3 regions of the Rhizobium sp. ERR 1071 genome follow, and region 1 is predicted to be linked to each of the others. Evidence: predicted binding sites of a transcription regulator. Region 1 holds the regulator's gene; each other region holds the start of a gene.
The links. The regulator PhoB, encoded in region 1, activates phosphate uptake and scavenging genes when phosphate is short. The targets are predictions, from matches to a motif close to TGTCATNNANCTGTCAT.
Positions count from the first base shown of each region.

Region 2: the regulator PhoB is predicted to act here: its motif matches at 5,537-5,553, upstream of FBZ99_RS09195 (DapH/DapD/GlmU-related protein).
Region 3: the regulator PhoB is predicted to act here: its motif matches at 3,311-3,327, upstream of FBZ99_RS20670 (DUF47 domain-containing protein).

Region 1 is NZ_VITM01000003.1:531,284-539,129, forward strand. It holds gene FBZ99_RS12665 (Hsp33 family molecular chaperone) at 1-665, opposite strand, end outside; gene argF (ornithine carbamoyltransferase) at 714-1,631, opposite strand; gene FBZ99_RS12675 (aspartate aminotransferase family protein) at 1,705-2,904, opposite strand; gene FBZ99_RS12685 (GcrA family cell cycle regulator) at 3,329-3,856, shown strand; gene phoB (phosphate regulon transcriptional regulator PhoB) at 3,946-4,629, opposite strand; gene phoU (phosphate signaling complex protein PhoU) at 4,661-5,374, opposite strand; gene pstB (phosphate ABC transporter ATP-binding protein PstB) at 5,425-6,240, opposite strand; gene pstA (PstA family ABC transporter permease) at 6,256-7,590, opposite strand; gene pstC (phosphate ABC transporter permease subunit PstC) at 7,587-7,846, opposite strand, start outside.
Region 2 is NZ_VITM01000002.1:796,340-804,185, forward strand. It holds gene ftsZ (cell division protein FtsZ) at 1-1,261, shown strand, start outside; gene lpxC (UDP-3-O-acyl-N-acetylglucosamine deacetylase) at 1,591-2,547, shown strand; gene FBZ99_RS09185 (outer membrane protein assembly factor BamD) at 2,836-3,705, shown strand; gene recN (DNA repair protein RecN) at 3,718-5,391, shown strand; gene FBZ99_RS09195 (DapH/DapD/GlmU-related protein) at 5,593-6,225, shown strand; gene FBZ99_RS09200 (CDP-diacylglycerol diphosphatase) at 6,334-6,993, opposite strand; gene ligA (NAD-dependent DNA ligase LigA) at 7,421-7,846, shown strand, end outside.
Region 3 is NZ_VITM01000005.1:501,818-509,663, reverse strand. It holds gene FBZ99_RS20690 (PAS domain-containing protein) at 1-689, shown strand, start outside; gene FBZ99_RS20685 (response regulator) at 686-1,069, shown strand; gene FBZ99_RS20680 (hypothetical protein) at 1,428-1,613, shown strand; gene FBZ99_RS20675 (inorganic phosphate transporter) at 1,646-2,650, opposite strand; gene FBZ99_RS20670 (DUF47 domain-containing protein) at 2,650-3,267, opposite strand; gene FBZ99_RS20665 (sn-glycerol-3-phosphate import ATP-binding protein UgpC) at 3,409-4,461, opposite strand; gene ugpE (sn-glycerol-3-phosphate ABC transporter permease UgpE) at 4,461-5,309, opposite strand; gene ugpA (sn-glycerol-3-phosphate ABC transporter permease UgpA) at 5,319-6,200, opposite strand; gene ugpB (sn-glycerol-3-phosphate ABC transporter substrate-binding protein UgpB) at 6,268-7,578, opposite strand; gene FBZ99_RS20645 (inositol monophosphatase family protein) at 7,735-7,846, opposite strand, start outside.

The DNA of each region.
Region 1 (7,846 bases):
GTATCGCCATCGCCGCCATGCAGGTCCGGCTGACGCATACGCTCGGGCGCTTCGGGCAGGAACTGCGCGATCAGGCCACCGGCCCGCCAGCGGTGACGCGGCTTGCCGTTCTCATCACGGTCGAAAAGTTCTGCCGCCCCCAGACGCACGCGCGTCGGGATCTGCTCCGACTGACGGAAATAGGTGCCGGCAATCTCTTCGAGCGAGGCGCCATCAAGCGCGACAATGCCCTGATAGGGCTGGCTGAAACGGCCCTGATCGATGGTGAAGGCGAGGACGCCCTTGCCGAGCAGCTGTTCCGGCTCGGTCCGGCCTTCGGCGACTGCCTTTTCCAGTGCTTCTTCGTCGAAACGGGCATAGGCGCGAACGTTTTCCGGCGTCGTGAAATCGGCAACCAGAAGGTCGACGGGACCGTCGCCCTTGGTCTGTACGGTAAACTTGCCTTCGAATTTCAGCGACGTGCCAAGCAGGACGGTCAGGACGATGGCCTCCGCCAGAAGGCGTGCAACCGGCGTCGGATAGTCATGCCGGGCAAGGATCGCGTCCAGCAGCGGACCGAGCTGTACGGCACGGCCGCGCACGTCCAGACCTTCCACCTGGAAGGGAACGACATGATCGTCACCGGCGAAATCAAACTGACCCAGCGTTGCGGCATTTTCGGCCATTGCTTTACTCCTACTGCGCCCGCGCCCTTGAGACGCGGTTTAATATCTTCAGATCGCGCCCAGGCACCAAGCAAGAATCGACTTTTGCGCATGAAGGCGGTTTTCCGCCTCATCGAAGACAACGGATTGCGGGCCATCGATCACCTCGTCCGTCACCTCCTCCCCGCGATGAGCAGGCAGGCAATGCATGAACAAAGCGTCTTTGCCGGCCTGTGCCATCAAAGCCTTGTTGACCTGATAGGGCTGGAAGACGTTGTGACCGCGTGCCCGGTGCTCCTGATTCATGGAAACCCAGGTATCGGTTACCACGCAATCGGCGCCGGCGACCGCACGGTCTGCATCATGCGAGAGCATGATTTCGGCGCCCTCGTTGCGGGCCCAGTTCAGATAGTGATCCTTCGGCTCGGAGCCAAGGGGTACCGCCATATTCATGCGATAGCCGAAGCGCGCGGCCCCTTCGATCAGCGAATGCAGCACGTTGTTGCCGTCGCCCGTCCAGGCGAGCGTCTTGCCCTTGATCGGGCCGCGATGCTCTTCGAAGGTCATGATGTCGGCCATGATCTGGCAAGGATGCGTATCGTCGGTCAGCGCATTGATGACGGGAACCGTCGCATGTTCCGCCAGCTCCAGCAGGCGCGAATGATCGGTCGTGCGGATCATGATGGCATCGACATAGCGCGACAGCACCTTGGCCGTATCGCCGATCGTTTCGGCGCGGCCAAGCTGCATTTCGGTGCCGGAGAGGAACAGCGTCTCGCCGCCCAGCTGTCGCATGCCGACATCGAAGGAAACGCGGGTTCGGGTGGACGGCTTCTCGAAGATCATCGCCAGCATCTTGCCGGCCAGCGGCTTGTCGGCAGTGCCGGCCTTCTGCGCGCTCTTTCGCACGATCGCGTCATCGATGATGTTGCGCAGATCGGCCGCCGGAACGGCAGAGAGGTCGAGAAAGTGTTTCGGAGAAGCCATGTCCTTACCTGTGCTCCAGAAAAAACAATAACGCCCGCGTGGGGCAGGAACGCCCCATCTACGGGCGTTGAACTCAAGCCGATTTCTTGGTGCGAGCTGCGCGCGCACGCTCGGCGGCACGCTCCAGGCGGGCAAGACCTTCGCGTGCTTCTTCGGCGGTGACGACCAGCGGCGGCAGAAGGCGGATGACGTTATCGCCGGCCGGCACGCCGAGCAGATGCTCGGCACGGATAGCCTGCAGCAGCTCTGCCTGCGGAATGGCCGCCTTGATGCCGAGCATCAGACCTTCGCCGCGAACGTCCTCGATGATGTCAGGAAAACGATCCTTGAGCGAGGCGAGCCCCTGGCGGAAGACCAGCGAGACATCGCGCACATGCTGCAGGAAGCCTTCGGCAAGCACGATATCGAGAACGGCATTTCCGACCGCCATGGCGAGCGGATTGCCGCCATAGGTGGAACCGTGGGTGCCTGCCTTCATGCCTGAGGCGGCTTCCGCCGTCGCAAGGCAGGCACCGAGCGGGAAACCGCCGCCGATGCCCTTGGCGACAGCCATGATATCAGGCTTGATGCCGGCCCATTCATAGGCGAAAAGCTTGCCAGTGCGGCCGACGCCACACTGTACTTCGTCGAGGATCAGCAGCAGGCCGTGTTCGTCGCAGATCTCACGCAGCCCGCGCAGGAATTCATTGGTGGCCGGACGGATGCCGCCCTCACCCTGGACCGGCTCGATCAGGATCCCGGCTGTCGCATCCGTGATGGCGGCACGCACGGCATCGAGATCACCGAACTGCACTTGGTCAAAACCCGGTGCCTTAGGCCCGAAGCCCTCGATATACTTCTCCTGGCCGCCGGCGGCGATGGTCGCGATGGTGCGGCCGTGGAAGGCGCCCTCGAAGGTGATGATGTGGAACTTTTCGGGATGCCCCTTGGCGAATTGATAGCGCCGCGCCGTCTTGATGGCGCATTCCAGCGCCTCGGCGCCCGAATTGGTGAAGAATACCTTGTCGGCGAAGGTCGCTTCCGTCAGCCGCTTCGACAGCTTCTCCTGACCGGGCACCTCGTAGAGGTTCGACAGGTGCCAGACCTTGTCGGCCTGGGCCTTCAATTCGGCGACGAGATGAGGATGGGCGTGACCGAGCGAGTTGACCGCGACGCCGGCTGCGAAATCGAGGTAGCGCTCGCCATTTTCGGTGACCAGCCAGACGCCCTCGCCTCGCTCGAACCGTAACGGAGCGCGCATATAGGTGTCATAAAGCGGCGTGGTCTCGGCCATGGCCATATCTCCTGATCACAACTTTAAGGACCGATCGCTTCGATTTGATGAAACGGGTCCGAAAAAATCAAAAATGCCGCCTTGCGGCGGCCCGGGCACTATTGATGTTTTGCATCGCGATGTCAACAAAACTGGCGTTTTAGCAGGTGCGAGATAGCGCTTGCGGGCAAAAGAGATAGGTTCGGCGGCGCCTATTGCAGAAATGCCACGCCTAGGCAGCAAGTTGGGGAAAACCTCGAAATCGATTCCTCAAGATTCTCGCGACTCTTGTCACGGAGTCAGCCTCACACTAGGTTAAAAAGCAATTGCTAGACTGCATGCGGCGGAACTAGTCACCACAATTTTAGAGCGTTTCGCGCCTCGTTCCCATGCGAGGCAATGGTGAGGGATTCTGCCATCGGAAACGCGACAGCGGAGACAGGGCATGAATTGGACAGACGAACGCGTCGAGAAGCTGAAAAAGCTATGGTCCGAAGGGTTGAGCGCCAGCCAGATCGCTGCGCAGCTCGGTGGCGTGAGCCGTAATGCCGTTATCGGCAAGGTGCACCGCCTGAACCTTCCTGGCCGAGCGAAGGCGGGCGGCACGGCAACCGCGACGCGCACGCCAAAGCGCAGTGCCGCGGCTCCTCGCGCAACGACCTACGGCTCGCGCGTCGCTACCCGCACCGTGGTCGCCCGCCAGCAGGGTGCAACCATGCTGAAGGAAGAGATCGAGATCGATTCCGTCAATGAAATTCAGTATCGCCCGGCATCGAACGTCGTCGTTCCGATCTCCCGCCGCCTCGGCCTGACGGAGCTGACGGAACGCACCTGCAAATGGCCGGTCGGGGATCCGCTGAAGGACGACTTCCACTTCTGCGGCAATGACAGCCCGGATTCGTCGCCCTACTGCACCTATCATCAGCGCATGGCCTACCAGCCGGTGCATGACCGCCGTCGCAACAACGGCTGAAAGTTACCGCAAGACAAAGAGAAACGGGCCCCTCGAGGCCCGTTTTTCTATTTCCGCCGCTATTTAGTAACACCCGAGCGGCAAGCCGCTCAGGCTTCCATGGAATAGCCCGCGCCGCGAACGGTACGGATGACATCCTGCATATTGGAGAAATTGAGCGCCTTGCGCAGACGGCCGACATGGACGTCGACCGTGCGTTCATCGACGTAGATATCGTGCCCCCATACGCCATCGAGTAGCTGCGAACGCGAGAAGACGCGGCCTGGCGAGGACATCAGGAACTCCAGCAGGCGGAATTCTGTCGGCCCCAGCCGGACTTCGCGGCTCTTGCGGTGGACGCGATGGGTTTCGCGGTCCAGCTCGATATCGCCGCAACGCAGCACCGTGGAGAGAACCTCCGGGCGGGCGCGCCGCAGCATCGCCTTGACGCGGGCCATCAGCTCCGGCGTCGAGAACGGCTTGACGACGTAATCGTCCGCGCCGGTCGAAAGTCCGCGCACGCGCTCGCTTTCCTCGCCGCGAGCCGTCAGCATGATGATCGGCAAGCGCTCCGTCTCCGGCCGCATACGCAGCCGGCGGCAGAGCTCGATGCCGGACACGCCGGGGAGCATCCAGTCGAGGATCAGGAGATCGGGGATGCGCTCCTGGAGACGCAGCTCGGCCTCATCACCTCTGAGGATCGTGTCGACCTCGAAGCCTTCGGCCTCAAGATTGTAGCGCAGCAGAACGCTAAGCGCTTCCTCGTCTTCTACAACAGCAACTCTCGGAACCATGCGCCTATGGTCTCCTTTCTTCGCTTCCAGATTATTCCGTCACTGCGCCGACGGTGTTGGCGGTATCGTCCTTCGGGCGCTCGCCTTCCGGCTGAGCACCGGTCGCCATGTAATAGATCGTCTCGGCGATGTTGGTGGCATGGTCGCCGATGCGCTCGATGTTCTTGGCGCAGAAGAGAAGATGCGTGCAGGTGGTGATGTTGCGCGGATCTTCCATCATGTAGGTCAGCATCTCGCGGAAGAGCGAGGTGTACATGGCGTCGATTTCCTCGTCGCGTTCGCGGATCGACACGGCCTTATCGGGCGAGCGGGTCGCGTAAACATCAAGAACTTCCTTGAGCTGGCTCAGTGCCAGTTCGGAGAGGTGTTCGATGCCACGAGCGAGACGACGCGGCACGCCCGTGCCCTGAACGGCGATGACGCGCTTTGCGGTATTCTTGCCGAGATCACCGACGCGCTCCAGATCGGAGGCGATGCGGATCGAGCCCATGATTTCGCGCAGGTCCGCTGCCATCGGCTGACGACGAGCGATGGTGACGATCGCCTTGTCACCAACTTCGCGCTCGGCATGGTCGAGAACGACGTCGTCGGAGATGACCTTCTGGGCCAGGGCCGCGTCGCTGTTGACGAGAGCGCGTACGCTGTCGCTAACCATCTGCTCGGCCAGGCCGCCCATTTCGGCAATGCGACGCGTCAGAAACTTCAGGTCTTCGTCATAGGCTGAGAGAATGTGAGTGGAGACCATTTTTCTATCCTCAAGTGAACTGTGTGAAAGGAGCCGCGCGCCTGCCATCATCAACCAAAACGGCCCATGATGTAATCCTGCGTGCGGAAATCGTCGGGATTGGTGAACATCTTATCGGTGTCGTTCTCCTCGACCAGGTGGCCGAGATGGAACATTGCGGTACGCTGCGAGACACGAGCGGCCTGCTGCATGGAATGCGTCACGATGACGATGGTAAAATTCTCCCGAAGCTCGTGGATGAGATCCTCGACCTTGGCGGTTGCGATCGGATCGAGCGCCGAGCACGGCTCATCCATCAGGATCACCTCCGGGCTGACAGCAACGGCGCGCGCGATGCAGAGGCGCTGCTGCTGGCCGCCCGACAGGCTCGTGCCGGCATCATGGAGCCGATCCTTCACCTCACCCCATAGACCGGCCTTCTGCAGACTGGTTTCGACGATATGCTCGAGATCGGCCTTTGAGCGATGCAGGCCATGGATGCGCGGGCCGTAGGCGACGTTCTCGTAGATCGACTTCGGAAACGGGTTGGGCTTCTGGAAGACCATGCCGACGCGGGCGCGCAATTCCACGACATCGATGCTGTCGTCGTAGACATCCTGATCGTCGAGCGTGATCTTGCCGGTGACGCGGCAGGTCTCGATCGTATCGTTCATGCGGTTGAGGCAGCGCAGGAAGGTGGACTTGCCACAGCCGGAAGGGCCGATCAGGGCCGTGACCGTATTGGCGCGGATCTTCAGATTGACGTCGAAGAGCGCCCGCTTGTCGCCGTAGAACACAGAAACGTCCTGGCCGATCATCTTGTAAGGGATCGTCGTCATCTTCTTGGCCAAGGCTCTTTCGCTGGCAGCTTCCGTCATCATGTTCATTTCGTGCGCCCTCCCTTACCAGCGCCGCTCGAAGCGGCGGCGCAGCAGGATGGCGCCGATGTTCATCGCGACGAGGAAGAAGAGGAGCACGATGATGGCGCCGGACGTTCTTTCGACGAAGGCTCGCTCGGCTTCGCTCGCCCACATATAGATCTGCACCGGCAACGCCGTCGAAGGATCGAGCGGCGATGCCGGATAATTGGCGACAAAGGCGACCATGCCGATCAGAAGCAGTGGCGCGGTCTCTCCGAGCGCATGGGCAAGCCCTAGGATCGTGCCCGTCAGAATGCCAGGCATCGCGAGCGGCAGAACATGATGTAAGACCATCTGCATGCGCGATGCGCCAAGACCGAGCGCCGCGCTGCGGATCGACGGCGGCACGGCACGCAAGGCCGAGCGCGTGGCGATGATGATCATCGGCAGCGTCATCAGGCTCAGTACAAGGCCGCCGACCAGCGATGCCGAGCGCGGCAGCCCCATCATGTTGATGAAGACCGAGAGACCCAGCAGGCCATAGACGATCGAGGGGACGGCAGCGAGATTGTTGATGTTGACCTCGATCAGATCCGTCAGCCGGTTCTTCGGTGCGAACTCTTCCAGATAGATCGAGGCAGCAACGCCGACCGGCAAGGCAAGCACGAGAACGGTCAGCATCAGGTAGAGCGAGCCGATCAGCGCGACACCAAGCCCGGCGGCTTCCGGCCGGCTCGAATTGCCCGACAGAAAGAGACCGCTGTTGAAGGCCTTGTGAAGCGCGCCGCTTTCGCTGAGTTGCTTCATCCATGCGACCTGGCGGTCGGAAATCTTGCGATCCTTCTCGCTGACGGTCAGATCGATCTGCCCCTTGTTGGCGGAATCGATGTTGGCGCTGGCCAGAAATGTGACGTTCTGTGTCGTCCCGATGATCGAGGGGTTGGCAACGACTCTGTCGCGCAACACGATCCTGGCACTGTCCGACACCATCGCCATCGCCTCGCGCACAAGCGTGCGATTGGCCGGATCGATGCCAAGCGCTTTCACCAACGCATCGCGCACCAGTACGGGGTAATTGGCAGCGATCAGCACCTTCGGATCGTTCATGCGCTTACCCGTCGGGTCGATTACCTTCTCGGTAAATTCGATCGGCAGGGTGATCGAAGTCTGGACAAAGGCGGTATAGCCTGTGCGGACCACGGTCGAGACCAGGATGATAAGGAAGACGAGACCGAAGATGACGGCGGTCATCCCATAGGCGCGAAAGCGACGCTCGGCGGCATAGCGCCGCTTAATGCCGATATCGCGGTGTACAGACGCACCCGGCGTCAGACCGCGCGGCATGTTGAGCTGAGAGGAAGATACGACGTCGCTCATTCGTATTGCTCCCTGTATCGACGGACAATGTAGAGCGCATAGACGTTGAGGCACAGCGTCAGGCAGAACAGCGTGATGCCGAGGGCGAAGGCGACGAGCGTCTGCGGCGAAGTGAACTCCAGATCGCCGGTCAGCTGATTGACGATCTTCACCGTGACCGTCGTCATCGGTTCGAAGGGATCGAGCTGCATGCGCGCGGCAACGCCTGCGGCCAGCACCACGATCATGGTTTCGCCGATCGCCCGCGACGCGGTCA
Region 2 (7,846 bases), on a different contig from region 1:
GTCGGTCGACACCCTGATCGTCATTCCGAACCAGAATCTGTTCCGCATCGCCAACGACAAGACGACTTTCGCCGACGCGTTCTCGATGGCCGACCAGGTTCTCTATTCGGGCGTTGCCTGCATCACCGACTTGATGGTGAAGGAAGGTCTCATCAACCTCGACTTCGCCGACGTGCGTTCGGTCATGCGCGAAATGGGCCGCGCGATGATGGGTACCGGCGAGGCTTCCGGCCAGGGCCGTGCAATGCAGGCTGCTGAAGCTGCCATTGCCAACCCGCTGCTCGACGAAACCTCGATGAAGGGCGCACAGGGCCTGCTGATCTCGATCACCGGCGGCCGTGACCTGACCCTGTTCGAAGTCGACGAAGCTGCAACCCGCATCCGCGAAGAAGTCGATCCCGACGCCAATATCATCCTCGGCGCCACCTTCGACGAATCGCTTGAGGGCATCATTCGCGTTTCCGTCGTCGCAACGGGCATCGACCGCGCGATGAACGAGGCTTCCGACAGGGGCATGGAATTCCGCCCCGCCGCAAAGCCTGCTATGCGTCCTTCCGCGGCCGCCGCTCCGGCAGCGGCCGCAGTTCAGCCTGCCCACGTCTCGCAGGCCCAAACCGCACAGGCTGCCGCTCCGGCTCCTCGTACCGTGGATCCGGTCGCCCAGACCATTCGTGCAGCAGAGGCCGATCTGGAGCGCGAACTGGAATTCCAGATGAGCCGGCAGACTCAGGTGCCGCAGCAGCCGGTTATGCAGCAGGCCGCTGCGCCGGAAGATAACTTCCGTCCGCAGAGCCGCATCTTCGCAGCAGCCCCGGAAGCCCAGCCGGTCCGTCAAGCTCCGGTTCAGCCTCAGCAGCAGGCGCCGGTCATGCATCAGCAGCCGGTCATCCGTCAGGCTCCTGAGCAGGTCCGCATGCCGAAGGTCGAGGATTTCCCACCGGTCGTTAAGGCCGAGATGGAACACCGCGCCCAGCCGGCAGCCGCCCAGGCGACCGAAGAGCGTGGCCCAATGGGTCTTCTGAAGCGAATCACCAATTCGCTCGGCCGCCGCGAAGAAGATCCGGCTTTCGACGACATGATGGCTCCGACGAACAACGCCGCTCCGCAGCAGCGTCGTGCGCCGTCGCCGGAAGCGAGCCTCTATGCTCCGCGCCGTGGCAATCTCGACGATCACGGCCGCCAGGCTCCGCAGGCACGCATGGCAAACCATGAGGACGATCAGCTCGAGATTCCGGCCTTCCTGCGCCGCCAGTCGAACTGACCCGCAACAGGCAGCCCTTTAATAGGTTGCTAACCATATTGGAGAAATCCGGGGCCGAAAGGCTCCGGATTTTCTTATTTTATAACCATTGTCTTATTTAAAATTATCCAACGAATTCAATTGGCTGCTTTCGTAACAAAACGAAAGAAACAGTGATTTGGAATGCGATGCCCTGGCGCGTATGTAGATATCAAGCAAGCCCGCTGAATCACATTCGGAGACGAATGTATGTGAGGTGCGTGGCATAGTTAACAGACTGAACCGGCGATAAGGGTAAGCGTCCGAAGATGACCGCCCGGCCTGGATCAGATAGACGAAGGCAGAATTACATGGCAATTGGATTGCTTGGTTTTCAGACCACCATTGCAAACCCTGTGACACTTTCCGGTATTGGCGTTCATTCCGGTGCCAATGTGTCGATCACCTTCTACCCCGCCGAAGCCGGCACCGGTGTCGTTTTTCAGCGTCTGCACGATAATGGCGATGTGACCGAACTGCGCGCCGTTTCCTCGCAGGTCGGCAACACGGATCTCTGCACGGTTCTCGGCTTTTCTCCGGCGCGCTCTGTCGCGACGGTCGAGCACGTCATGGCTGCGATCTACGCGATCGGCCTCGATAACGTCGTCGTCGAGGTGTCCGGTGCGGAAATGCCGATCATGGACGGCAGCTCCTATCCCTTCATCGAGGCGATCGAGCAGGCGGGTGTTGTTTCGCTCGGTGTCAAGCGCCGCTATATCCGCGTTATCAAGCCGGTGCGGATCGAAGCTGGCGGTTCCTGGTGCGAGTTCCGCCCCTATGATGGCACGCGCTTCGAAGTCGAGATCGACTTTGAATGCCCGCTGATCGGCCGTCAGAAGTGGGAAGGCGATCTGACCGCTGAGACCTTCAAGACGGAACTGTCGCGCGCGCGTACCTTCGGCTTCATGCGTGATGTCGAGCCCCTCTGGGCTTCGGGCCATGCGCTGGGTTCGTCGCTGGAGAATTCGGTCGTCATTTCGGACGACAATACCGTCATCAACGTCGAAGGCCTGCGTTATCCCAAGGACGAGTTCGTCCGCCACAAGACGCTCGATGCCGTTGGCGATCTGGCTCTCGCCGGTGCACAATTCATTGGTTGCTATCGCTCCTATCGCGGCGGCCATCGCATGAATGCGAATGCCCTGAAGGCATTGCTCAGCGACGCTTCGGCTTACGAGGTCGTCGAAACCTCGGCACCTCGCCAGCGCGGTCACGGCCGCGAGTTCATTGCGGTCAACGCGCCTGAATTCGCTCCTTGGTCGGCGTGATTTTTTCGGGATCGAAATGAGACAAAGCTGCCGCTCTGATGAAGGGCGGCTCTTTTTTTGACGGACGACTCATCGGGTTTGTCTTCGGTCGCGAAGCGGCGGCAGGATGGTGCGGGCCGATATGAGAAATCCCTGTCAAAACAGTGATTAAAGGCTGCGGATATGCGGTCTTTGCCACAAAAATGCGTTAATGCACCATCAATGCGTTGCCCTGATGGTGTTTTTGCGGCTAGAAACGCCAGCGAGAGAACGCCGTCTCCGCAACGACGGCTATGGGACAGTCATCCGATGGGTTTTGCAAGGTCTGAACGCATGAATATCACAGCACGGGCTTTGCTCGTATCGCTCCTTCTGGCCGGTACCGGTGCGGTGGTGACGGGGTGTAATACGAAAAAGGATATCGACATCACCAAGCTCGGTGTCGAGACCGATCCACCGGAGATGCTCTACAATCAGGGCCTTGCCAACATCAAGGCCGGCAACATGACGGAAGCCGGCAAGAAGTTCGATGCCATCAACCAGCAGCAGCCCTTCTCCGAATGGGCACGCAAGGCATTGGTGATGAGCACCTTCGTGAAGTATCGCACGGGCCGTTATGATGAGGCGGTACAGACCGGCAATACCTATCTCAAGCAATATCCGGGCTCGGAAGATGCCGACTATGTGCAATATCTGGTCGGTTCGTCCTATGCCAAACAGATCGTCGACGTGACGCAGGACCAGCGTGCAGCACAGCAGACGATCGAGGCGATGACCAAGCTCGTCAATACCTATCCGAAGTCGCAATATGTCAGCGACGCTCAGGAAAAGATCCGCTTTGCCCGCGACCAGCTCGCCGGCAAGGAAATGCAGATCGGCCGTTATTATCTGGAGCGCAAGGATTATCTGGCTGCCATCTCCCGCTTCCGCGTGGTGGTGGAGCAGTATCCGACGACGAACCAGATCGAAGAAGCCCTGGCGCGACTCGTCGAAGCTTATTATGCGATGGGTATCGTACCCGAAGCGCAAACGGCAGCTGCCGTTCTCGGCCACAACTATCCGGACAGCCGCTGGTACAAGGATTCCTATCAGCTGCTGCAGAAGGGTGGCGTGGAGCCGAGCGAAAATTCGGGCTCCTGGATTTCCAGAGCGGGCAAGAAACTTCTTCTTGGGACGTGAGATTGAGCGCAGATGCTGATCCAGCTTTCGATCCGCGATATCGTTTTGATCGAGCGGCTGGATCTTGCCTTCGAGTCCGGACTTTCGGTGCTGACCGGCGAGACGGGTGCGGGCAAATCCATCCTGCTTGACAGTCTGTCGCTGGCCCTTGGCGGGCGCGGCGATGGCGGGCTCGTGCGCCATGGCGAGGATCGCGGCCAGGTGACTGCGGTTTTCGATGTCGGTACACAGCATCCGGCCCGCAAGCTCCTGCGCGAAAATGGCATCGACGATGACGGCGATCTGATTTTCCGCCGTGTGCAGTCCGCCGATGGCCGCACCAAGGCCTTTGTCAACGACCAGGCGCTCAGCGTGCAGCTCATGCGCCAGATCGGCCACCTTCTCGTCGAAATTCACGGTCAGCATGATGACCGAGCGCTCATCGATACCGACGCGCACCGCACCTTGCTGGATGCCTTTGCCGGCCTCGCCGAAGAGACGCAGGAGGTCGGCAGGCTGCACAAAATCTGGCGCGATACCGAGCGCACCTTGAAGAAGCATCGCGAGCAGGTCGAGAAGGCAGCGCGTGAAGCGGACTATCTTCGCGCCTCCGTCGAGGAGCTGGAGAAGCTCTCGCCGCAGGATGGCGAGGAGGATGAGCTGGCTGAGAAGCGCTCGCGGATGATGAAAGCCGAGCGCATCGCCGGCGATATCGCCGAGGCTTCCGAATTCCTCAATGGCAACGCATCGCCCGTGCCGCATATCGCATCGCTGGTGCGCCGATTGGAGCGCAAGAGCCACGAAGCGCCGGGCTTGCTTGAAGATACCGTGGCGCTGCTGGATGCCGCTCTCGATCAGCTGTCCAACGCGCAAATGGAAGTGGAGGCAGCACTCCGCAAAACGGAATATGATCCGCGCGAACTTGAGCGTGTCGAAGAGCGCCTCTTCGCGTTGCGGGGTGCCTCGCGCAAATATTCCGTGCCGGTAACGGAACTGCCAGCCCTGGCCGCACGCATGATTTCGGATCTAGCCGATCTCGACGCCGGCGAAGAGCGACTGGCGCGCCTTGCTGCCGAGCTTTCCGCCGCCAAGGCGGATTATGATGTCGCCGCACGCAATCTGTCGGAGAAACGTCACCATGCCGGCGAGGCTCTGGCCGCAGCCGTCATGGCCGAACTGCCGGCCTTGAAGCTCGAGCGTGCGCGTTTCATGGTGGAGATATCAAGCGATCCAGAAGCTGGGACAGCCGAGGGTATCGACGTTGTCGAATTTCATGTGCAGACCAACCCTGGCACGCGGCCGGGACCGATCACCAAGGTCGCCTCTGGCGGCGAGCTGTCGCGCTTCCTTCTGGCATTGAAGGTTGCGCTTGCCGATCGCGGCTCTGCGCCGACCCTCGTGTTCGACGAAATCGACACTGGTGTCGGCGGCGCGGTCGCGGATGCGATCGGCCAGCGGCTGAAGCGCCTGTCCGATCGCGTGCAGGTGCTGTCGGTCACCCATGCACCGCAGGTCGCTGCCCGCGCTGCAACCCATCTCCTGATCTCCAAGGGACCCGTCGCGGACGGCTCGGAAAAAATTTCCACACGCGTCGCCACCATGGAGCCGAAGGATCGCACCGAGGAAATCGCCCGCATGCTCGCGGGTGCTTCGGTAACCGAAGAGGCGAGGGCGGCTGCCAAGCGCTTGCTGGCCGGTAACGGGTGATCTCTCCTGTGATGTTGTCGGAGCAGATGCCGGTGGCGACTTGCCCGAAGCGGGCATAGCAGCAAGCTCAGCGACTATAGCGCTGAAACGCGCCTGAACCCGTCATCTGCCGTCGGCATCTTGCTTCGGTTTTTCGACGGTCTTGCGTCATATATCCTTCATCGTCCCCGGCTAGGCAGGCCCGGAATCCGGAGACCGTCAATGCACTCAACCACACAACCCAATCGCCCAAAAATCGCAGAAACCGTCATCCACCCGACGGCGAACATAAGGGATTCGAGCATCGGCAGATGCTGTGAGATTTTGGCGGACACATCTCTGCACACTGCCGAACTCGGAGATTTCTCTTACTTGGGGCCGCGCTGCATTGTCGGTGACGCAACGATTGGAAAGTTCTGCGCCATTGCGGCAGAGGTCAGAATTGGCGCTCCCAATCATCCGATGGACCGACCATCCATGCATCGTTTCACCTATTGTCCGGAATATTACGCGGCGAGCGCCGTGCGGGACCACGCCTTTTTCGATCGGCGAAAGGAAGACCGCGCCGTCATCGGCAACGATGTCTGGATTGGTCATGGCGTGATTGTTTTGCCGGGCGTACAGGTTGGAGACGGCGCCGTGCTTGCAGCAGGCGCGGTCGTCAGCAAAGATGTTCAACCATATACTGTCGTCGGTGGTATTCCCGCCAAGTTCATTCGAGAGCGCTTCACTCGAACCATCGCAGAAAGACTGACGTCCATCGCCTGGTGGGATTGGCCTTTCGAAACCATCATGGAGCGGCTTGCCGATTTTCAATCAAGCGACATCGAAGCCTTTTGCGAGCGCTGGTCCTGATCCGCTTTTGACGACTTGGGCGGCCAGCCTTGGCCGTGTCATCTTACGAAATCGGACGGTAGGTTGTGAATGAGTTCCGCCGACGTACGAACTTCTGAGCGACATGCATCAGAGCCGGCATTTGGGATCGATCATGTCCTCCGCGGAGCCGCGGGATTTGTGGGCCTCGTTTATTCTTGCCAGAATATAGAAGCCATGCTGCCCGTTGGGCAATGCAGCGCCAAAGACGCCGACGACCACATTTTCCATATTTGAACGGGCGCCATCGACGCCATCTGCGACGAGCTGCAGCGGGTTCAAATTCGAAAGGTCATCGGCCGTATGGAAAGTTGCCCACCAACCAGCTCGGGTCTTCAAGTCCGTAAACCGGCCGCTTTCAATTTCCGTCGCATGGGCTTTCAAGAGCGCGCGAAAGCGAGGCGTCTCGCACCCCATGTGGATATGAAGCCGATCTTGTGTGCGCCAGCTGGCGGCGTTTATCGCCAGAGCAAAATTCTGTCTCGAAGCCTTCGTTGAGCGCGGATCGATTGCCGATAGCTCTTTCCACGCTTCCTCAAAATAGTTCGGCGCACCCGCGGTCAGAAGGCGTGGGTCTTCGATGCCGGGTACATCGGCGAGCGGTGCAAGGATGGTGCGCTCCTTGTCAGCAGGCTCACGAAGAACAACGTATGAAGACAAAGGGTCCTGCGACTGGACGATCTTGAGGCACGGATATGGCGACCCTGTCAGGGTGGAGTTGATTTCACAGGCTCTGACGACCAGCCCCAAAGCGGAGCGGCTGACGAATGAGCTCATGATCAAGACTGCAACGACGAGGAAAATAGAGAGAACGGTAAGACGGTGCTTCATGCGTGATTTCGAATTTCTGCCAATGATCCAATCACTTCCAGAGATGTGGTTCTCATAATATAGCCTACCTTAAATCCTCTGCGATAGACGCGGAAGAGCCGCTGCCCCAGGAATTGGATAGGGAATTCCATCGGGGCTAACTGGACGCTGATACTTCCCGCATCTGTAACACCAAGGACGACAGATCACGGCGTAAAGTTGTCGTGAGCAGCGCCGCCACCTTTATCGGTCCGGCAATTGAATTGCAGATTTTTCCCTTTGTTTTTACGTGCCCCGAGCTGAAAACCGCTTCGCACTTTTCGCGGAAGTGCTCTAAAACATCTTCGAAATCGGGGAGTGTAGATTCATGAGCACCGAACAGAAGCCCGTCGAGGATTTGACCGAGGAGGAAGCGGCCGCGGCGCTTGCCTATTTGGCTGCGGAGATCGCGCGCAACGACGCGCTTTATCATGGCAAGGATGCGCCGGAGATTTCGGATGCCGAGTATGATGCGCTGAAGCGGCGCAACGACGCGATCGAGGCGCGGTTTCCCGCATTGATTCGCGCCGACAGCCCGTCGCGACGGGTCGGCGCCCCGCCATCTGAGACGTTTGCTCCTGTTGTCCATGCAAGGCCGATGCTCTCGCTCGACAACACGTTCTCACAGGAGGATGTCGAGGATTTCGTCGCCAGCGTCTATCGTTTCCTCGGTCGCTTGCCGGATAATTCGATCGCCTTTACTGCCGAGCCGAAGATCGACGGCCTTTCAATGTCGATCCGTTACGAGAATGGC
Region 3 (7,846 bases), on a different contig from region 1:
GCAGACGCACGTTCCACGTCGATGCGCGCCGTCTTGTGCACCCGGATGACAATAGCACCAACATCCTTGTCCTCTTCGACGACGTGACGGAAATGCAGCGGCACGAGGCCGAGAAGGATTTCATCATTTCGGAAACACGCCATCGGATGAAGAACCTTTTCGCGGTCGTGCGATCGCTAGCGATGCAGATGAATGCGGAAGATCTGACGGCCGTTGACTACCGTGATCGTTTCCTGGGACGCCTCGAGGTCACTCTTCATGCCCAGGAGATCGCGGCCATCAATGAAACGACCGATTTTGAAACCCTGCTGAGGCAATCGGTCAGCGAGCCTGGAATGGATCGTCTCCATTGCCGGGGGCCAAGAGTGCAGATTCGGGGCTCGGAGATCGTGCCAGTCAGCATGATGTTCCATGAGCTGGCAACGAATGCGTTGAAGTACGGCGCGCTATCCGCCCCAAGCGGTGCCTTGCATGTCGAATGGTCACTGGAGGAAGTGCCGGAGAGCCGCTCTTATTTCGTATGCCGGTGGCGCGAAACGGGCGGCCCCGCGATCATGCCGCCGACGAGAAGAGGCTACGGTACCGAGCTGATCGAAGGCACTTGCCGACATCTTGGTGGAACGGTGGAACTTAACTTCAATCCAAAAGGTTTGACTGCCATCATCAAGCTCCCTTGGAAACGTTCATGAGCGAACCTGAAAATGACAAGGCTCTTGGCAGGATCGTTCTTGTGGTTGAAGACGAGTTCCTTATCGCCCTGGAGCTGGAAAGCGTGTTGACCAGTAGCGGATTCGAGGTCCTGGGCCCGGCGAGCTCGGTCGGGCAAGCCCTCGACCTGCTGAGGAGCCAACGTCCGGATGCCGCTGTTCTGGACGTCACTCTCGGCAGCGAGAAGGTTACTCCGGTCGCTTTCCTTTTAAAATCATGGGATGTCCCGTTCGTCCTCGCCAGTGCAAGCGATGCGGCGGAACTTGCCCGGCATGATGTTTTGGCCAAGGCACTCAATCTCGGGAAGCCCACCGACATGAAACGTCTTGTGGACGTCGTTCAATCCTTCTTTAGCCGCTGACGATGGATAAAGCGGCGATCCGTCAAGTGAACGCCGCGAACGTGACCGCGTCGATTGGCATGCTACTCCTTTGAGGCGATCTGGAATACCAGCGAATGGGATGACACCAGCGACACGCCATCCCTGGCTCAGTGTCAGCGCTTCCGCCGCGGGCTGGTTAACAGTCGAACGACCGAAGGTAGATGGTTCAGATCTTCTTAAGCACAATTATTCGTCGAGGTGGGGCAGCAATATCGTCGGAAAAACGACATTATTCGAGATCCAAAATGCAAGCCTTTCGATCATCCAGACGATGCTTGGGAACCATCTCAACGCGGAATAGTTCCGTCCGGCGGATGACCACCTGGAAAGGGCTGTCATGAAGAAGCGGAAACATGAAGAGATGACGGATCCCCCTCGCTCGCGACCAGCGAAATATGAGGAGACCGAGGGCGCGACCGGTGCGGTCGAAAGGCCGGCCATCCCGCCGGTCATGAAAAAGGGAGAGAAGCCGTCTTCCAAGAAAAACAAGCACAAGGACGATGCCGGCGGGCAAGGGGACTGAACCTCGCGGTTGCGCAATAGGGCTTGGCGGCTTTATCCCACCCAGTTCGTGATCCAGTAGGCTATTGCCGAGATAGCCGCCGCCGCGGGCAGGGTTATTATCCATGCGACGACGATATTGCTCGCCAATCCCCATCGAACCGCCGAGATCCGCCGCGCGGCGCCGACACCGACGATTGCGCCCGTGATCGTATGGGTCGTCGAGACCGGGATGCCAAGCCATGTCGCGGCGAACAAGGTCAAGGCGCCACCGGTCTCAGCGCAAAAGCCCTGCATTGGATTGAGCCTCGTGATCTTCGAGCCCATCGTGTGCACGATCCGCCAACCGCCAAACAGTGTTCCGAGCGCCATCGCGGACTGACAGGATAACACCACCCACAGGGGCACGTGGAACTCCGCTCCGGTATGACCTTGGGAGTAGAGCAGTACGGCGATGATGCCCATGGTCTTCTGGGCGTCGTTTCCGCCATGGCCGAGGGAGTAGAGAGAAGCGGAGACGAATTGCAGGACGCGGAAGGTGCTGTCGACGGCGAAAGGCGTCTGGCGAACGAATATCCATGTCACGCATAGCACGAGGAAGAGCGCGAGCACGAAGCCAAGCAGTGGCGACATGACGATGGCACCGGCCGTCTTAAGCAGGCCGGACCAAACAATGGCATCCATGCCAATCTTCGCCACGCCGGCACCTACGAGGCCACCGACCAGAGCATGCGACGAGCTTGATGGGATGCCCAGTACCCAAGTCACGATATTCCATATGATCGCCCCCATCAGGGCGGCGAAGATGACCTGTGGCGTGACTATGTTGGGATCGATAATGCCGGTGCCGAGGGTTTCGGCGACGTGGAGCCCGAAGAACAGGAAAGCGATGAAATTGAAGAATGCGGCCCATAACACGGCGTATTGCGGTCGCAGGACCCGGGTCGAGACGATGGTGGCAATTGAGTTGGCTGCGTCGTGCAGCCCATTCAAAAAATCGAAGAACAATGCCACCGCGATGAGGCCCACCAGCAATGGGAAAGCGAGAGTGGCCTCCATCAGACGTTCTCGATTACGATGCCGTTGATTTCATTGGCAACATCCTCGAAACGGTCGACGACCTTCTCCAATTCACCAAAGATCTCGCTGCCGATGATGTATGCCATTGGATTGGTGCCGCCATATCGGCGAAAGAGATCTTTTAGACCTTGATCATGTAGCTCATCGGAGCGACCTTCGACCTTTACGACCTCTTCGGTGAGCGCGCTGAGGCGAGAAGAGTTGGCACTCATGCGATCAAGGAGAGGGATTGCCTCGGCTACCAGTTTTGCGGCCTCGACGATCGCCTTGCCCATTTCCTGCATACCGGGATCAAAGCTGTCCTGTTCGAATAGCCGGATCGTCTTGACCGTCTTGTGCATCATGTCGATCGCATCGTCCATTGACATGATGAGATCCTTGATGTCGCCACGGTCAAAGGGCGTGATGAAACTGCGCCGAGTGGCAAGCAGAACTTCGCGCGTGATGTCATCGGCCTCGTTCTCGAGCTCAACAATGCGCTGGCAGTGCTGCTCCGTGTCTTTGCCGGCCAGCAATTCGTTCAGAGCTTCCGCCGCGCTGACGATCGTGCGCGAATGTCGAGAGAAAAGATCAAAAAACCGGTCTTCTCTCGGCATCAGTCTACGAAACCAGTTCACTTTCCGCACTCCAAACAGGCGTTGTCATAAATCCGTCATAAATGAGGAGGCCCGACATGGAAAGCCGAGACATCCCCAAAACGGCGCTCTCTGACAGCCTCATCACAAGATTTGAACTGCTTATGCGCGGTCTAATCGGTTCCCGTGACCGTCGAAGAAATGCAGGCTCTCGGCGGAAGCGGTAACCACGCATTCTGTGTCCATTGCGAGCCGGGACCGCCCCGAAACTCGAAAGACGACGGTTTGGCCGTCCGCCAGGGTGCCGTAGACATAGCTCTCCGCCCCGACGAGCTCCACCGCCTGGATACGCACTTTCGCGCTGAAAGCCGCATCGCTCGCACCGCCGGCCAGGTGAAGATCCTCGGGCCGGACGCCGACCGTCATGTCAGCGGCGCCAAGGCGGCTGTCAGGCGAAAGCACAATTGTGCTGTTTTCGGTAGGTTTCAGAAGATTCATCGAAGGCGAGCCTATGAAGGTCGCAACGAAGGTCGTGGCCGGTCGTTCATAGAGCTCGATGGGTGTGCCGACCTGCTCGATCCGTCCGCCATTCAAGACGACCAGGCGATCGGCCAGCGTCATGGCCTCCATCTGGTCATGGGTGACATAGACGCTCGTGGTCGCGAGAGATCGTTGCAGCCGTTTGATCTCGACACGCATTTGCACCCGCAGCTTGGCATCGAGATTGGAAAGCGGCTCGTCGAACAGAAACGCCGCCGGCTCGCGCACGATGGCACGACCCATCGCTACGCGTTGCCGCTGACCGCCGGAGAGTTGACGTGGTCTGCGCTCAAGGAGGGGTTCGATTTCAAGCGATCGTGCCGCTGATTGGATGCGCTGGTCTATTTCGGCTGCTGGGACATTCCTGTTCTTCAGGCCATATGCCAAATTCTGTCGCACCGTCATGTGCGGATAAAGCGCATAGTTCTGAAAGACCATCGCGATGTCGCGCTCCGAGGGTTCCAGACGATTGACGATACGACTGCCTATGTTGATTTCGCCTGAGGTGATGGCTTCAAGGCCTGCGATCATGCGCAGGAGCGTGGACTTGCCGCAGCCGGAAGGCCCGACCAGGACGATAAGTTCGCCATCGGCGATATCGAGCGACACACCCTTGATCGCGTCGACGTTGCCGCCGTAACTTTTGCGGACGTCCTTGAGAGTGATCCCGGCCATTATTTCTCCGTCTCCACCAGACCTTTGACGAACCAGCGCTGCATCAGCACCACGACGAGGATGGGCGGAATGATCGCCAAGATCGCCGTTACCATCACAAAATTCCACGGTGTCGCCGCGTCGGCGAAATCCACCATCTTCCGGAGCCCGATGATGATCGTCGACATCTTCGCGTCATTCGTGACCAATAGTGGCCACAAATATTGCGTCCAGCCATAGATGAAGAGGATCACGAACAAGGCGGCGATATTGGTTTTCGATAGCGGCAACAGGATATCGCGCATGAAGCGGAATGGGCCGGCATTGTCGATGCGGGCGGCTTCAAGGAGTTCACCCGGCACCGTCAAGAAGAACTGCCGAAACAGGAACGTCGCGGTCGCTGATGCCATCAGCGGCAGGGTCAGGCCGGCATAAGTGTCGATCATGCCGAGATCCACGATGACCTTGTAGGTCGGCAGGATGCGTACTTCCACCGGCAGCATCAACGTGACGAAGATCATCCAGAAGAACACCATCCGCAGCGGAAAGCGGAAGAAGACAATGGCGAAGGCCGAGAGAAAGGAGATCGCGATCTTGCCGGCGGCGATGATGACAGCGACAACAAACGTGTTCCAGAGCATCCGTTCAAGGCTGACGCCGACCACGCGCTCGACACCGCCGTTCAGCGCCTCGCCATAGTTCTCGACGAAATGGCCGCCGGGCAGCAGGAAGATCGGCGGCCGCAAAATCTCGGCCGACGTCATCGTCGAGGCAACGAAGGTGTAATAGATCGGGAAGGCGACGATGATAATGCCGATGACCAGCATCAGATGGCCGATGAGATTGGCGACGGGACGCTTTTCGATCATCGGTAATCCTCACGCATAATGCACACGCTTCTCGACGAAGCGGAATTGGAATGCCGTCAGCGCTATGACAATCACCATGAGGATGACGGACTGAGCCGCGGAAGAGCCGAGGTTGAGATTGACGAAGCCGTCATTGTAGACCTTGTAGACGAGGGTCTCCGTCGCCTTCGCCGGCCCACCGCCGGTGACGGCATGGATGATGCCGAAGGTGTCGAAGAAGGCGTAGACCGTGTTGACCACCAGGAGAAAGAAGGTCGTCGGCGCAAGCAGGGGAAAGACGATCGTCCAGAAGCGCCGGTTGCCGCGGGCGCCGTCGATGGATGCGGCTTCCAGCAACGATTTTGGGATTGCCTGCAGTCCGGCAACGAAGAACAGGAAATTATAGCTAATCTGCTTCCAGGCGGCGGCGATGATGACCAGCACCATGGCCTGATTGCCGTTCAGCAGGGGGTCCCAGGCAAGTCCGTTGCGACGCAGGATATAGGCCAAGGTACCCATTGCAGGATTGAACATGAAGAGCCAGAGCATGCCGGCGACGGCGGGTGCGACGGCATAAGGCCAAATCAGCAGCGTTCGATAGAGTGTCTGGCCGCGCACCACCTTGTCGGCGGCGGTTGCAAGCGCGAGCGCGACGCTCATCGACAGCAGCGCCGTCGCGATACTGAAGATCACCGTCACCTGGAGGGAATGCAGGTAGGTCTCGTCGGATAAGATGGTGCGAAAATTCGCAAGCCCTACGAAGCCGCTCTTCAGTCCGAAAGGGTCTTCGCGCTGCGTCGATTGATAAAGCGCCTGGCTTGCCGGCCAGAAGAAGAACACGATCGTCAGGACGATTTGTGGCGCGACGAGGAAATAGGGTAGGATCTTGTTGGGAAAGACAACGCGCTGCACGGCGATCTCCTAGGACGAGAAAACGGCCCGCAGCTTTGTCGGCCGCGGGTCAAATCGCATCAGCCCATCAATTGCCAATGGCTTGCTGGATAGCGGCATCGCCACGCTGGACAGCCTTGTCGAGCGCCGTCTTGGCATCTTCCTTGCCGGCCAGCATCGCCTCGAACTCCTCGTTCATGATATCGCGTACCTGCGGCAGGTTGACGAGGCGAACGCCCTTGGAGTTGGCCGTCGGCGCCTTGCCGAGCATTTGCAGGATCGGCGTTTCGCGGCCGGGATTCTTGTCATAGAAGCCGGATTTTTTTGTTTCCTCATAGGCGGCCATCGTCACCGGCAGGTATCCGGAAACCTGATGCAGGCGTGCCTGGATCTTGGTCTGAGACAGGAAATGGAAGAATTCGGCAATGCCCTTGTATTCTGTGTCGCTCTTGCCGGCAAACACCCAGAGGCTGGCGCCGCCGGGAATGGTATTCTGTGGGCGGCCTTCGCCTTCGTAGTAAGGTAATTGGCCAATACCGTAATTCATGCCGCTCTTGATGATGTCGCCGAGGCCTCCCGACGATTCCGTCAGAATGCCGCATTCTCCCGAGGTAAAGAGCTGCTTTGCCTCCGATGTGCGGCCGCCATAGCGGAAGGTGCCATCCTTGGCGAGATCGGCGATCGACTGGAAATGCTGGACGAAGAGAGGCGTATTCAACGCCAGCTTGACGTCGGTGCCTCCGAGACCATTTTCGTTGGAGCCATAGCTGATATTGTTCCAGGCGGCGAAATTCTCGGTCTGAATCCAGGTCAGCCAGGTCGAGGTGAGGCCGCAGGCCGATGCCCCGCTCGACTTGATCTTCTTGGCGGCGTCGAAAACCTCCGGCCAGGTTTTCGGCGGGTGCTCGGGGTCGAGCCCGGCCTTCCTAAAGGTATCCTTGTTGTAATAGAGGATCGGTGAAGACGAATTATAGGGGAAGGACAGCATCGTGCCATCCGGCTTGGAATAGTAGGAAACGATACCGGGCAGGTAGAGCGACTTGTCGAATGTATAGCCGCCCTTTTTCAGAACTTCAGCCGCCGGCATGATCGCGCCTTCCGCACCCATCATCACGCCACTGCCGGCGTCGAAGACCTGCAGGATCGCCGGCGCCTGCTTGGCGCGAAACGCCGCAATACCGGCATTCAGCGCTTCCGGATAGGTGCCCTTGAACACCGGAACAATCTTATAGTCCTTCTGGCCGTCGTTGAATTCCTTGGCCAGTTGCTCGACGACTTCGTTGTTCGCACCCGACATGGCATGCCACCATTGCAGTTCGGTCACTGCAAGCGCGTGCGACGTCCCTCCGAATGAAATGGCAGCCGCTACAAGGCAGCTCCACGCGAGGCGATTAGGCATTTTTCCTCCCATTATGATCCCTTCCATGAAACGATTGGCTAACCCTCCTTGATCAGCCAGTCCGCTTTGCGCAGCGTGGCCACCCGATTTGGCGGCAGATTTGCAAGCGCGTTCATTTAAACTAATGCCTACTCGGCTGTTGTCTACCGGGAAAACTTATAAGCCAGCTATCTTTTTAAGATCATCGATCGCACCCGGGGCGGCACCCAGAACCACCGATCCCTTGGTCAGACGTTCACCTTCCGTCGGAAAGGGATGGTACCAGCCG